Regions from separate parts of the Bradyrhizobium sp. USDA 372 genome, predicted to be linked through region 2. Evidence: riboswitches for the same ligand, from Rfam matches in the RefSeq annotation. Region 2 holds a riboswitch; each other region holds the start of a gene.
What was found. Region 2 has a riboswitch for cobalamin ahead of AB7M16_RS33380 (energy-coupling factor ABC transporter permease). Riboswitches for the same ligand answer to the same signal wherever they lie in the genome.
Positions count from the first base shown of each region.

Region 1 (3,271 bases), 1.7 Mb from region 2:
ACCAGTTCAGGATCGTGACCGGTCCGGTCAAGATCGCCTTCATTGGCTTGCTAGTTAGTGATTGCGCGTAGCGCCACCAGTCCACAGTGATCGGCTTCGACCGCACTACATCGCCAAACAGGATCGGAGGCCTGACGCAGCGCGAACCATAAGACTGTACCCATCCATTCCTGGTAAATAGGAAGCCGGCGAGTTGCTCGCCAAAGTACTGCACCATGTCATTGCGCTCAAATTCGCCGTGCACGAGGACGTCAAGACCGATGTCCTCCTGCCAACGTACGGCGCGGGCTATCTCTTCCTTGATAAACTCGTCGTATTGTTCGTCGCTCATCGCACCTCGCGCATGCGCCGCACGAGCATTTCGGACTTCTGTGGTCTGCGGAAACGATCCGATTGTCGTGGTGGGAAACGTTGGTAGTCCAAAGCGTTCCCTTTGGATCTCGGAACGACGGACAAATGGGCTGGCGCGCCGGCGCATTGTCTGGTCGATCGCCCTCATCCTCACAGCGACATTGGTATCATGGATCTTGGGCGAAGTCCGCCGGGCAGTCGCAGCGCATTCCGAATCGGCGAGAGCGAGCTCGACATTCTGGTCGCCAGCGAGTGCTCGCGCCAGGATCGCAAGCTCACGCATCTTCTGAACCGAGAAAGCAAGCCAGCTCTTGACGTCGGACGTGAGCCCGGTCTCGAGTTCAACGTCCACTGGCACATGAAGCAGCGAGCAGGATGGGGCGAGCTGTACACGGTGCTTGCCGAGCTTCGCAATCGCGGGCTCCATCCGCTGACGGAGCGACGACAAGTTCGACCGCCATACATTCCGGCCGTCGATGACCCCGAGCGACATGACGAGGTCACTTCGGCCGACAGCGATGACCTGATCCAACAACTCTGGCGCTCGGACCAGATCGAGGTGCAGACCGGAAACCGGGAGGCTCAATGCGGTATCCAGATTGTGGCCTAGCTCGCCGAAATAGCTGGCAACCATGATTTTGATAGCCGGTCCCTCCTTTGCGAACCGGTTATAGGCATGTAGCAATGATTTTCGCGCCGCCTCATCCAGATCAAGGGCCAGGCAGGGCTCGTCAAATTGAACCCAACTTGCCCCTCGTTCGGCCAATTCATGCAGAACCTCGATATAGACCGGTATTAGATCATCGAGTAGGGAGAGGGGCTGGAACGCGCTATCGGCACTCTTGCCGAGCTTTAGGAATGTGATCGGCCCGATCAGGACAGGGCGGGTCTGAAAGCCAAGAGCCTTTGCTTCCTCATACTCTTCAATGGGTTTGCGAGAGCAAAGTCTGAACGCTTGTCCCTTGTAAAACTCGGGAACCATGTAATGGTAGTTGGTGTCAAACCACTTAGTCATTTCCTGCGCGGGTGCGCCAGACCTCCGCGGCCCCAGACCGCAACTCGCATCCTGGTCGTCGCATTGTGATCCGCGAGCCATGGCGAAGTACGTCTTGAGGGAAACGTATTCTCGTTTCGAGGCGTAGATCTCCGGGATAGCACCAACCATGACACTTGTATCGAGCACCTGATCATACAGCGAGAAGTCATTCGACGGAATGATCGTAACGCCGAGAGACTTCTGACGGGCCCAGTTCGCTGCGCGCAGACCGGATGCGTCCTCGAGCAATTGCTGTTCGCTGATCTTTCCCGCCCAGTAGCTTTCAAGAGCGAATTTGAGCTCACGCCTTGGACCGATGCGTGGCGTACCGAGCGTAGCAACCGGAAGAGAGAGAAGAGACATAGTGTAAACCCCTGTTGGGGACAGAGGCCATGGCGGACGCAGGCAGAGGAAGTCGCGCGCGCGACGGCTGCTTGGCGCACCACCGAGACACCCCGCCCGTGGACCAATCTATCGTCGGGGCAGGTCTCCTGGCTCGCTGGTCGTCGCTGCTGTCCGGCCTTCCCGAAGCCGTGCGGGCTTCAGTGACATCGTTGGACAGTAGCTCGCAGCTCACAGTTGCGGGGGCAGCGCCGGCATTTGGACCGGCTTCCCTCTTAGCTCCGGATCAAGCGGGATTCGGAGAACCTCGACGAGTTCGATTATCGGCAGGAGGACTCTTCCGTCAACCTCTCAGATTTTGTGGCACGCTAATCTGAGACATCTAGTAGGCGAATGACCGTGCATCTCTATGATTCTCTAAACAGAGCTGTCGCAATCAGAGATGTCCTTGTCTCAGATGTGGGAGTGAGACTCGGAGCTGCCTTGAGGCGACGCCGCCCGCCCCATCAATGAAAGGGACAAAACCAGCCCGCGCGGCGGCGATTACCGCCGTTTCGAGCAGAATGCATTCGATGCGGCTTCCGACTTCCAGCGGTTCGCCCAGCACATCCGCTGGCCAGCTATTTTCTCGACTAGAGGATCCCCATTGAACACGTCAAGGCAGGCGGCGCAATCTAGCCACATACGCGGCGAGCAGGTTGATTTTCGTGCCAGCCAGACTTCAAAGTTCGTCGATTAAGTCGGCTTCGTATCGCCAGCCATCATGTAGGCCGAACGCCGACGGGCAACTATAGCGAACCACACGGTTCAATGACGGCAAACGCACTCCCGATTCTCATCAGGCACTTGGCATCGAGCTACGGCCGATACACTGAATGGAAACATCGAACCGTGCGCAGGTCGGAAAGTGGACAAGAGGGACATAAAACCCATGCAAATCTCTGCCTGCTGCCTGGCACGAAGAATGCAAGCCCCTCGACATGCCCAGTCTCTTCTGCTTGGGGTTGTCCAGCTCAGCCAATTGACGCTGTCGCTGGCTAGGGAAGTTAGGGGCGCGTGACATAGAGGGGAGCGCCTGCCCGCGTGGGACAGCCGCGGGTGCCCCGTCGCGTCTCCGTAAACTTCTTGCGCTCGCTCATAGCAGGTTCAAGGTTACCGCTTTGAAAGATGTATGGATGAAACGCGATAGGCGGAGGATTATGAAGAGAATGTCGGGAAGACCCGCGCTATGGCTTCGCCTGGGCGGACTTTTAATCTGCCTAGGCTGGCCGGCTGCCATGAGCAACACTATTCGCGCCAGCGACAACCCCCTTGTCGAAAGACTTAAGTCAACTTGGCGAGCGCAAGATGGTGAGACGATAGAACAAATCATCTCGAATGTCTCGAAGGTGGCACAGTTCGTCCCTCAGATGTGGGGGGTCGCTGAACTCGGCGAAAGCGACCATGTTTTCGTTTCGTGGACCAGGCACCGAGACAACAAATCAGACGAACAGTACGCGATCACCTGGAAAGTCGCGCTCGACGGTACGACTGAGCTTGCGT
Region 1 is NZ_JBRJHR010000001.1:5,495,101-5,498,371, reverse strand. It holds gene metE (5-methyltetrahydropteroyltriglutamate--homocysteine S-methyltransferase) at 1-1,750, opposite strand, end outside; cobalamin riboswitch at 1,852-2,054, opposite strand; gene AB7M16_RS25695 (nodulate formation efficiency C protein) at 3,007-3,271, shown strand, end outside.
Region 1: linked by a shared signal. The riboswitch ahead of metE (5-methyltetrahydropteroyltriglutamate--homocysteine S-methyltransferase) and the one ahead of AB7M16_RS33380 (energy-coupling factor ABC transporter permease) in region 2 are both predicted to bind cobalamin.

Region 2 (3,271 bases):
GCCGCGCGGCTTGTCGGTGACGATTCCGGCCATCTGCACCTCGGACAGCGTACCGGCGTCGACGACCTCGAGGCTCGAACCCAGCTCGCGCGCCAGCACCGAGATCGCGGCGCCTCCGGAGGCAAAATTCGCCATCATCGCGATGGTGACGGCTTGCGGATAGGCCGACACGCCCTGCGCGACGATGCCGTGGTCGCCCGCGAAGATGATGATCGGGACGCGCGCGGCGCGCGGCTGCTCGGTGGCCTGCAGGCCCGCAAGCTCGATCGCGAGCTGCTCCAGCCGGCCGAGCGCGCCCGTCGGCTTCGTCAGTTGCGCCTGCCGCGCAATGGCTGCCTCGCGATGGACCGCGGAGATTTCGGGGCAGTTCTGGGTGACCCATTCGGGAAGCATGCTGCCTCGCTCAACGCCTGCGTTTGAGAATGTAGCTGTCCATGATCCAGCCGTGCCGCTCACGTGCTTCCTGCCTCGCGGCGGCAATGCGCGAACCCACTTCGGTGAGCGCACCGGACATGAGGATCTGATCGGCCATGCCGAGATAGGCCCCCCACCAGATGTGAAGCCCAGCCGGATCGAGCGACTGGAACGCCGTGCCGCCGTCGAGCATCACGACCACCGTGTCGACGCCCTGCGGCCAGCCTCCCTCGCGCAAGCGCCGGCCCGTCGTGACCAGAAAGGGCTCGCCGATATCGTTGAGCGGCAGCGCATGCGCCGCACACAGCGCCTGGATCGAGGTGATGCCGGGCACGACTTCGATTGTCGGCAACGGATTCAATCGCCGCGCAATGCGCAGCGAGGAATCGTAGAGCGACGGATCGCCCCAGATCAGCAGCGCGACCTTGCCCGCACGGCCGAGATGGCTTGCAATGGTCCGGGACCACGTGGCGGCAACGGCATCGTGCCATTCGTCGACGCCCTTGCGGTAATCGGCCTCGGTCGCGTCGCGCACGGGAAGGTCGAATTCGGCGATGCGCGTCGCTTTGTTGGTGAGCACGTCAGTGCAGATCGTCCGCCTGAGATCGGCGAGATCGGATTTTGCGCTCCCCTTGCGCGGGATCAGGACGAGATCGGCCGCGTTCATGGCGGCAATCGCGGCGCGCGTGAGCTGCTCGGGATCGCCGCAACCGATGCCTATCAGAGAGAGCGTGAGCATCGGGCGTACGGGGCGACCATGACGGCCGCCCCTTGTCTCTTAAGCCGCGTTGTGCAGGCGAGGCGTGACGAGGCCAGGCGCGGTGACACCACGCAGAGACTTCGCCAGCGCCAGCACGGCAAGATCGGCCAGCGGCTCGATCACGATGACCAGTGCGTAGGACGCCGCGAACGTCGCGATGCTGGCGAGGTTGCTCATGGCGAAACCGGAACCATAAAGCGCCCAGAACGCCACCCAGGCGATCACGCCGGCCTGGTAGGTCGTCGAAAGCGCCAGCGCCTGCCGATACTTCAAATCAACATAGGCGCTGTTGCGCGAAATGATCCGGGCAGCGATTGCCTGGATCGCGAACAGCGGCACCAGCAGCGTCGTGACATTCATGCCATATTGCGGCAGGTCGGCCGGCTCGAAGAAAACGCCCTGGAGCAGCAGGCCGAGCGCAAGGCCGAACGCCGCGGGAGCCGCGCCGAACAGCAGGAACAGTGTCGAGCCGAGAATGAAGTGCACCTCGGAGACGCCGACCGGGAAGTGCGGCAGGATCTCGAAGAAGGTGAAGACGAGGCCGGTGGTGGCGAGCGTCCGCGCCGCGAACGACACGACGCCCTGCTCGCGCACGGTCTCGGCCGCAAGCTTCAAGGCAATGCCACCTGCGGCGATGCCGGTTGCGTAACTCAACACGAGCTTGGCGCCCGTCACGACGCCGGGTTCGATATGCATGGCTCAATTCCTTCCTGCCGTCACACCCGACGGCCTTGGCCTCAACACGTGCACGGCCGGTCTCCTGGCTCGCGGTTCACTGGGTTCTCCGGCCTTCCCGGACCTTGCGGTCCAGTGGCGGTTCGGAGCCCCTCACCGCTTACAGTCGCGGGGGCGGCTGGGGTTTTGGGCGCCGCAACTGGGTCCGCCCATCCCCATTCCCGATTATGCTCCGGCGCTTTGCGCCGCGTCGAGCACCATGCCGCTCTTGTGTGCCCCTTTCGCATTGCGGGCGTCAAGGGGCGAACCGCTGCCGGAACCGTCATGCCGGATATTCTCCCGCCAGCGCGCCGAACAGGATCACAGCGGCGGTGGAAGCGGCGCCGCCGCGGCCAAGCTGCTCGGCAAGCTCGGCAATCGTGGTACGGACCAGCCGTTCGTCGGGACGCCCGAGAGATTCGGCGAACAGCGCCGGGGTGCTGGGGGCGAGACCGTGCGCGATCAATTTTGCGGCAAGCGCCGGAAAGGTGCGCCGGCCCATATAGACCACGGTCGTGGCCTCGGGATCGGCCAGCGCGGCCCAATTCAAATTGGGCGGCAACTCGCCGGTGACATCAGCACCGGTGATGAACTGCACCCGGCGGGAGGTATGCCGCCGGGTCAAGGGAATGCCGGCCTCGGCGGCGGCGACACAGGCGGATGTGACGCCGGGAACGATCTCGTAGCCGATGCCGGCTTCGCGCAGTGTTTCCAGCTCCTCCTCGAGCCGGCCGAAAATGCCGGCATCGCCGGACTTGAGGCGCACCACGCGCGCGCCGGTTGCAGCGTAGTCCACCAGGAGACGGTTGACGTGGTGCTGCTTGGTCGAAGGACGCCCGGCCCGCTTCCCCACCGCGACGAGATTGGCACCGGGCCGGGCGAGATCGAGGATCGCGCCGGAGGCAAGGTCGTCATAGAGCACGACATCGGCCTCGCGCAGCCGCGCGGCGCCCTTCACCGTGAGGAGCTCGGGGTCGCCGGGGCCGGCGGAGACGAAAGAGACAAAACCGCTCACCGATCCTCCGCGATCAGATGGAAGAACGTGCCCGTGGCATGGCCACGGCGCGAGCCGGTCTCGGCGATGACCGCGCCGGTGGCGTCGTGCACGACGGCCAGCGGCGTATCGGGTTGGGCGAGGATGGTCGAATAGTGGAATTCGTGGCCGCGCAAGCGCGCGCCCGGCCGATGCCCCGGCATCGGCGCGGCGAGTTCGGCAAGACGATAGCCGAGATGCATGCGGCGCTTGGCAAAGCTGGTCTCCAGGCCGAGCAGTCCCGCCATCTCATGGCTGATACCGTCAGCGTCGGTGAGGCCTGCGCCCAGCACCATATAGCCTCCACATTCGCCATGCACGGGCCGTGTCTCGGCGAAAGCGCGCAAGGA
Region 2 is NZ_JBRJHR010000001.1:7,168,527-7,171,797, reverse strand. It holds gene cobT (nicotinate-nucleotide--dimethylbenzimidazole phosphoribosyltransferase) at 1-393, opposite strand, end outside; gene cobF (precorrin-6A synthase (deacetylating)) at 404-1,153, opposite strand; gene AB7M16_RS33380 (energy-coupling factor ABC transporter permease) at 1,193-1,870, opposite strand; cobalamin riboswitch at 1,908-2,126, opposite strand; gene cobA (uroporphyrinogen-III C-methyltransferase) at 2,172-2,903, opposite strand; gene AB7M16_RS33370 (cobyrinate a,c-diamide synthase) at 2,900-3,271, opposite strand, start outside.

Region 3 (3,271 bases), 1.9 Mb from region 2:
CAGATAGAGGTTGATCGACTGGCTCTGGCAAATCAACGCGGCGCGGTCGGCGGCAAGCTCGACGATCCAGCGCTGGTCGATCTCGAAGGCGGTGCGAAAGATCGCTTTCTCGTGCTCCGACAGGACGTCGAGATGGGCGACCGACCCCTCGTGCGCGATGATCGACTGCCAGGTCGCCGAGGTGTCGGCGCCTTTCGCGGCCAGCACCTTGGCGAGGTGCGGATTGCGCACCGAGATGGCGCCGGATAGCGTCTTGTGGATGTAGATGTTGGCCGGAATCGGCTCGGTGCAGGCGCTGGTGCCGCCGCAGATGATGCTGATCGAGGCGGTCGGCGCAATCGCGATCTTGTGGCTGAAGCGCGCCATCACGCCGCGTTCCAGGGCATCCGGGCACGGGCCACGCTCGCGAGCGAGCGCCACGGATGCCGCATCGGCATCGCGACGAAGTTTTCGGAAGATGTTCAGATTGAATGACTTGGCCACGGCACCCTCCATTGGAATGCCCTTGGCCTGGAGAAACGAGTGGAAGCCCATGACGCCGAGGCCAACGGAGCGCTCGCGCAGGGCGGCGTAGCGGGCACGCTTCATTCCGTCCGGCGCCACCGTGATGAAATGGGTGAGCACGTTGTCTAGGAAGCACATGACGTCCTCGATGAAGCCGGGCTCCTTATTCCACTGGTCCCAGGTCTCGAGGTTGAGCGACGACAGGCAGCACACCGCTGTGCGCTCCTCGCCGCGATGATCGATGCCGGTCGGCAGGGTAATCTCGCTGCACAGGTTGGAGGTCGAGACCTTGAGGCCTAGCTCGCGCTGGTGCTTGGGGAGCGCGCGGTTCACGGTGTCGATGAACAAGAGATAAGGCTCGCCGGTTTGCAGCCGGTTCTCAAGGATGCGTTGCCACAGCTGGCGGGCATCGATCTCGCGGACAACCTTGTTAGTGTTCGGGCTGCGCAGAGCGACTGCGGTGCCGGCACCTACGGCACGCATGAACTCGTCGGTGACGTTGATGCCGTGATGCAGGTTGAGGCTCTTGCGGTTGAAGTCGCCAGACGCCTTGCGGATCTCGAGGAACTCCTCGATCTCGGGATGGTGGATATCGAGATAGACCGCCGCCGAGCCGCGCCGCAACGAGCCCTGGCTGATCGCCAGGGTGAGGCCGTCCATGACGTGGATGAACGGGATGATGCCCGAGGTCACGCCGCCCCTCGCCTCCTCGCCGATCGAGCGAACATTGCCCCAGTAGGTGCCGATGCCGCCGCCGTTGGAAGCAAGCCAGACGTTCTCGTTCCAGGTGCCGACGATGCCTTCGAGCGAGTCCGGCACTGAGTTAAGGAAGCACGAGATCGGAAGGCCGCGCGTGGTGCCGCCATTGGAGAGCACCGGTGTGGCCGGCATGAACCACAGCCGAGACATCGCATCATATAGACGTTGGGCATGCGCAACATCGTCCGCGAAGGCGCAAGACACTCGGGCGAACATGTCCTGGATGCCTTCGCCGGGAAGCAGATAACGGTCGGTCAGCGTCAACTTACCGAACGACGTCACCAGGTCGTCCCGCGACCAATCGAGGGTGATGTCAGACGGCGTGGGCGATGGCGCCAGGGGCTTCGGCAGGGGAGCCGGCGATGCTGGGGGCCGCACAAGACACGGCTCAGGCTTGGTAGGCTTTGCCTGCGCCCGGGGTTGCCGCACACTCGGCAGCTCAATGAGATGACCATACTGATCGAAGTTGTAAGACGGCGACACCGGCACCCCCGCGATATTTGGGGCCGGGACCGTGCGGACGATTTGCGAGGAGACCGGGCAAATGTCCCCTGCAGCAAGCGATCCACCGGGGCACCCGGCCCGAGGACATGTGTTTCTGTCGCGGCAGATCTCCTGGCTAGCGGGTCGCTGCGGCTGTCGGCCTTCCCGGCGCTATCGCAATGGCCGCTGCCGACGCATTGGGTTCCCTTCTAGCTTCCATTCTACAATATATGGGTATAGAATACCGTGACGGCACCACATATATGCGCAGCTACGGGACTCGTCAAGACGGAACCGTAAAGTTAACGAGTTGGTGCAGCCCCGAGGTCGAGGTTCGAAATTCGCCGAGCGCCTGTCCTGAAGGGCCTCACTCAAAAAGCATAGCGTCTCAAGGACTGGCCAATCGGCGAGTTAGGAGCCTGAGATGGCCGACGAGCAGCCAAGCGAGCTCGGCGGGGGCGGAACCTTCGAAGTCTTTGCAGAGGCGCGGACATCTGCCGAGCCGTGCAAAGGTGCGCTCGACGGCCCTGCGCCTGGGCGGGAGTGGAAGCCTTGGACGCGGGGCGGTCGCTCGACGATCTCGATCGTCCACGGCCCCCAGTGGGAGAGTGCTTGACGAGCTGTTTGCCGCGATAGATCCGATCGGCAAAGATGTGCTCAAGCCGCGGCCTCGCAAATTCTGCAACAGGGGAGCAGCACCATGGACATCCTGAATGTTGGCATCGATCGGTTCGCGGTCCGCGAATTGAGTTGGGCCGGATCGGGTTTCGGTTGCCATACGCGTCTCGCCATTCATCGCTTTCTGTGGCCCTTAGATCAAAATTGTCTGGAGCGCGACCGCAATCGATGCAGCCGCCCGTGGCAATGTCCCACGCTTAGTGGATTTGACCCCTTCGCAGGCCGGGCGAGCCGCCGCACGTGCTCAGTTGTCTGGCCTCGAACATAAGCCGTCCTCAACCGAACGCGGTCATGTCAGGTTATTGCCAATCAATCCTAACGGGATGAGGCGGAGCTATGCTTGAATCTGGGTGACGGAGCCGATAAGGCGGCGTGGCTTTGCTGTGTCGGAATGAAGCCGTTCGCAACATTGGCGTGAGCGGCGGCGAGGAACCGTGTTGTATCTCACCAACGACCTTGAAGCCGTGACGTTGGTAAAAGGGAATGTTTTCAGGGTTCGAGCTTTCGAGGTTGGCAGCAATGCCGTCCTCATCGCATCGTTGAAGGGCGTATTTCGTCAGCAACGTACCAAGCCCTTTTCCGACCCAGTTCGGACCGACGGGAATGAGTGGCAGATACCAATGTGGCTCGTGGGGATGATGTTCGGCCATTCTCCGCCGCAAGTGTGCCATATCCTCCGTGATCTCCGGGCGCAGGGATAGACCATGATTGCATCCAACGCCTCCTCATCTTGCTGCCCGTTGGGATGCAGCCACAGGGCCGCGCCACGAATCTCTCCCGCGACGTAAGCTGTGCCATAGAGCCTGACCAAAAAAGAAAGTTGAGTGATTTAGTTCGTTGTGATTCC
Region 3 is NZ_JBRJHR010000001.1:5,261,397-5,264,667, reverse strand. It holds gene AB7M16_RS24725 (ribonucleoside-diphosphate reductase subunit alpha) at 1-1,545, opposite strand, end outside; cobalamin riboswitch at 1,852-2,010, opposite strand; partial or broken gene AB7M16_RS24720 (transposase) at 2,135-2,467, opposite strand; gene AB7M16_RS24715 (GNAT family N-acetyltransferase) at 2,724-3,074, opposite strand.
Region 3: linked by a shared signal. The riboswitch ahead of AB7M16_RS24725 (ribonucleoside-diphosphate reductase subunit alpha) and the one ahead of AB7M16_RS33380 (energy-coupling factor ABC transporter permease) in region 2 are both predicted to bind cobalamin.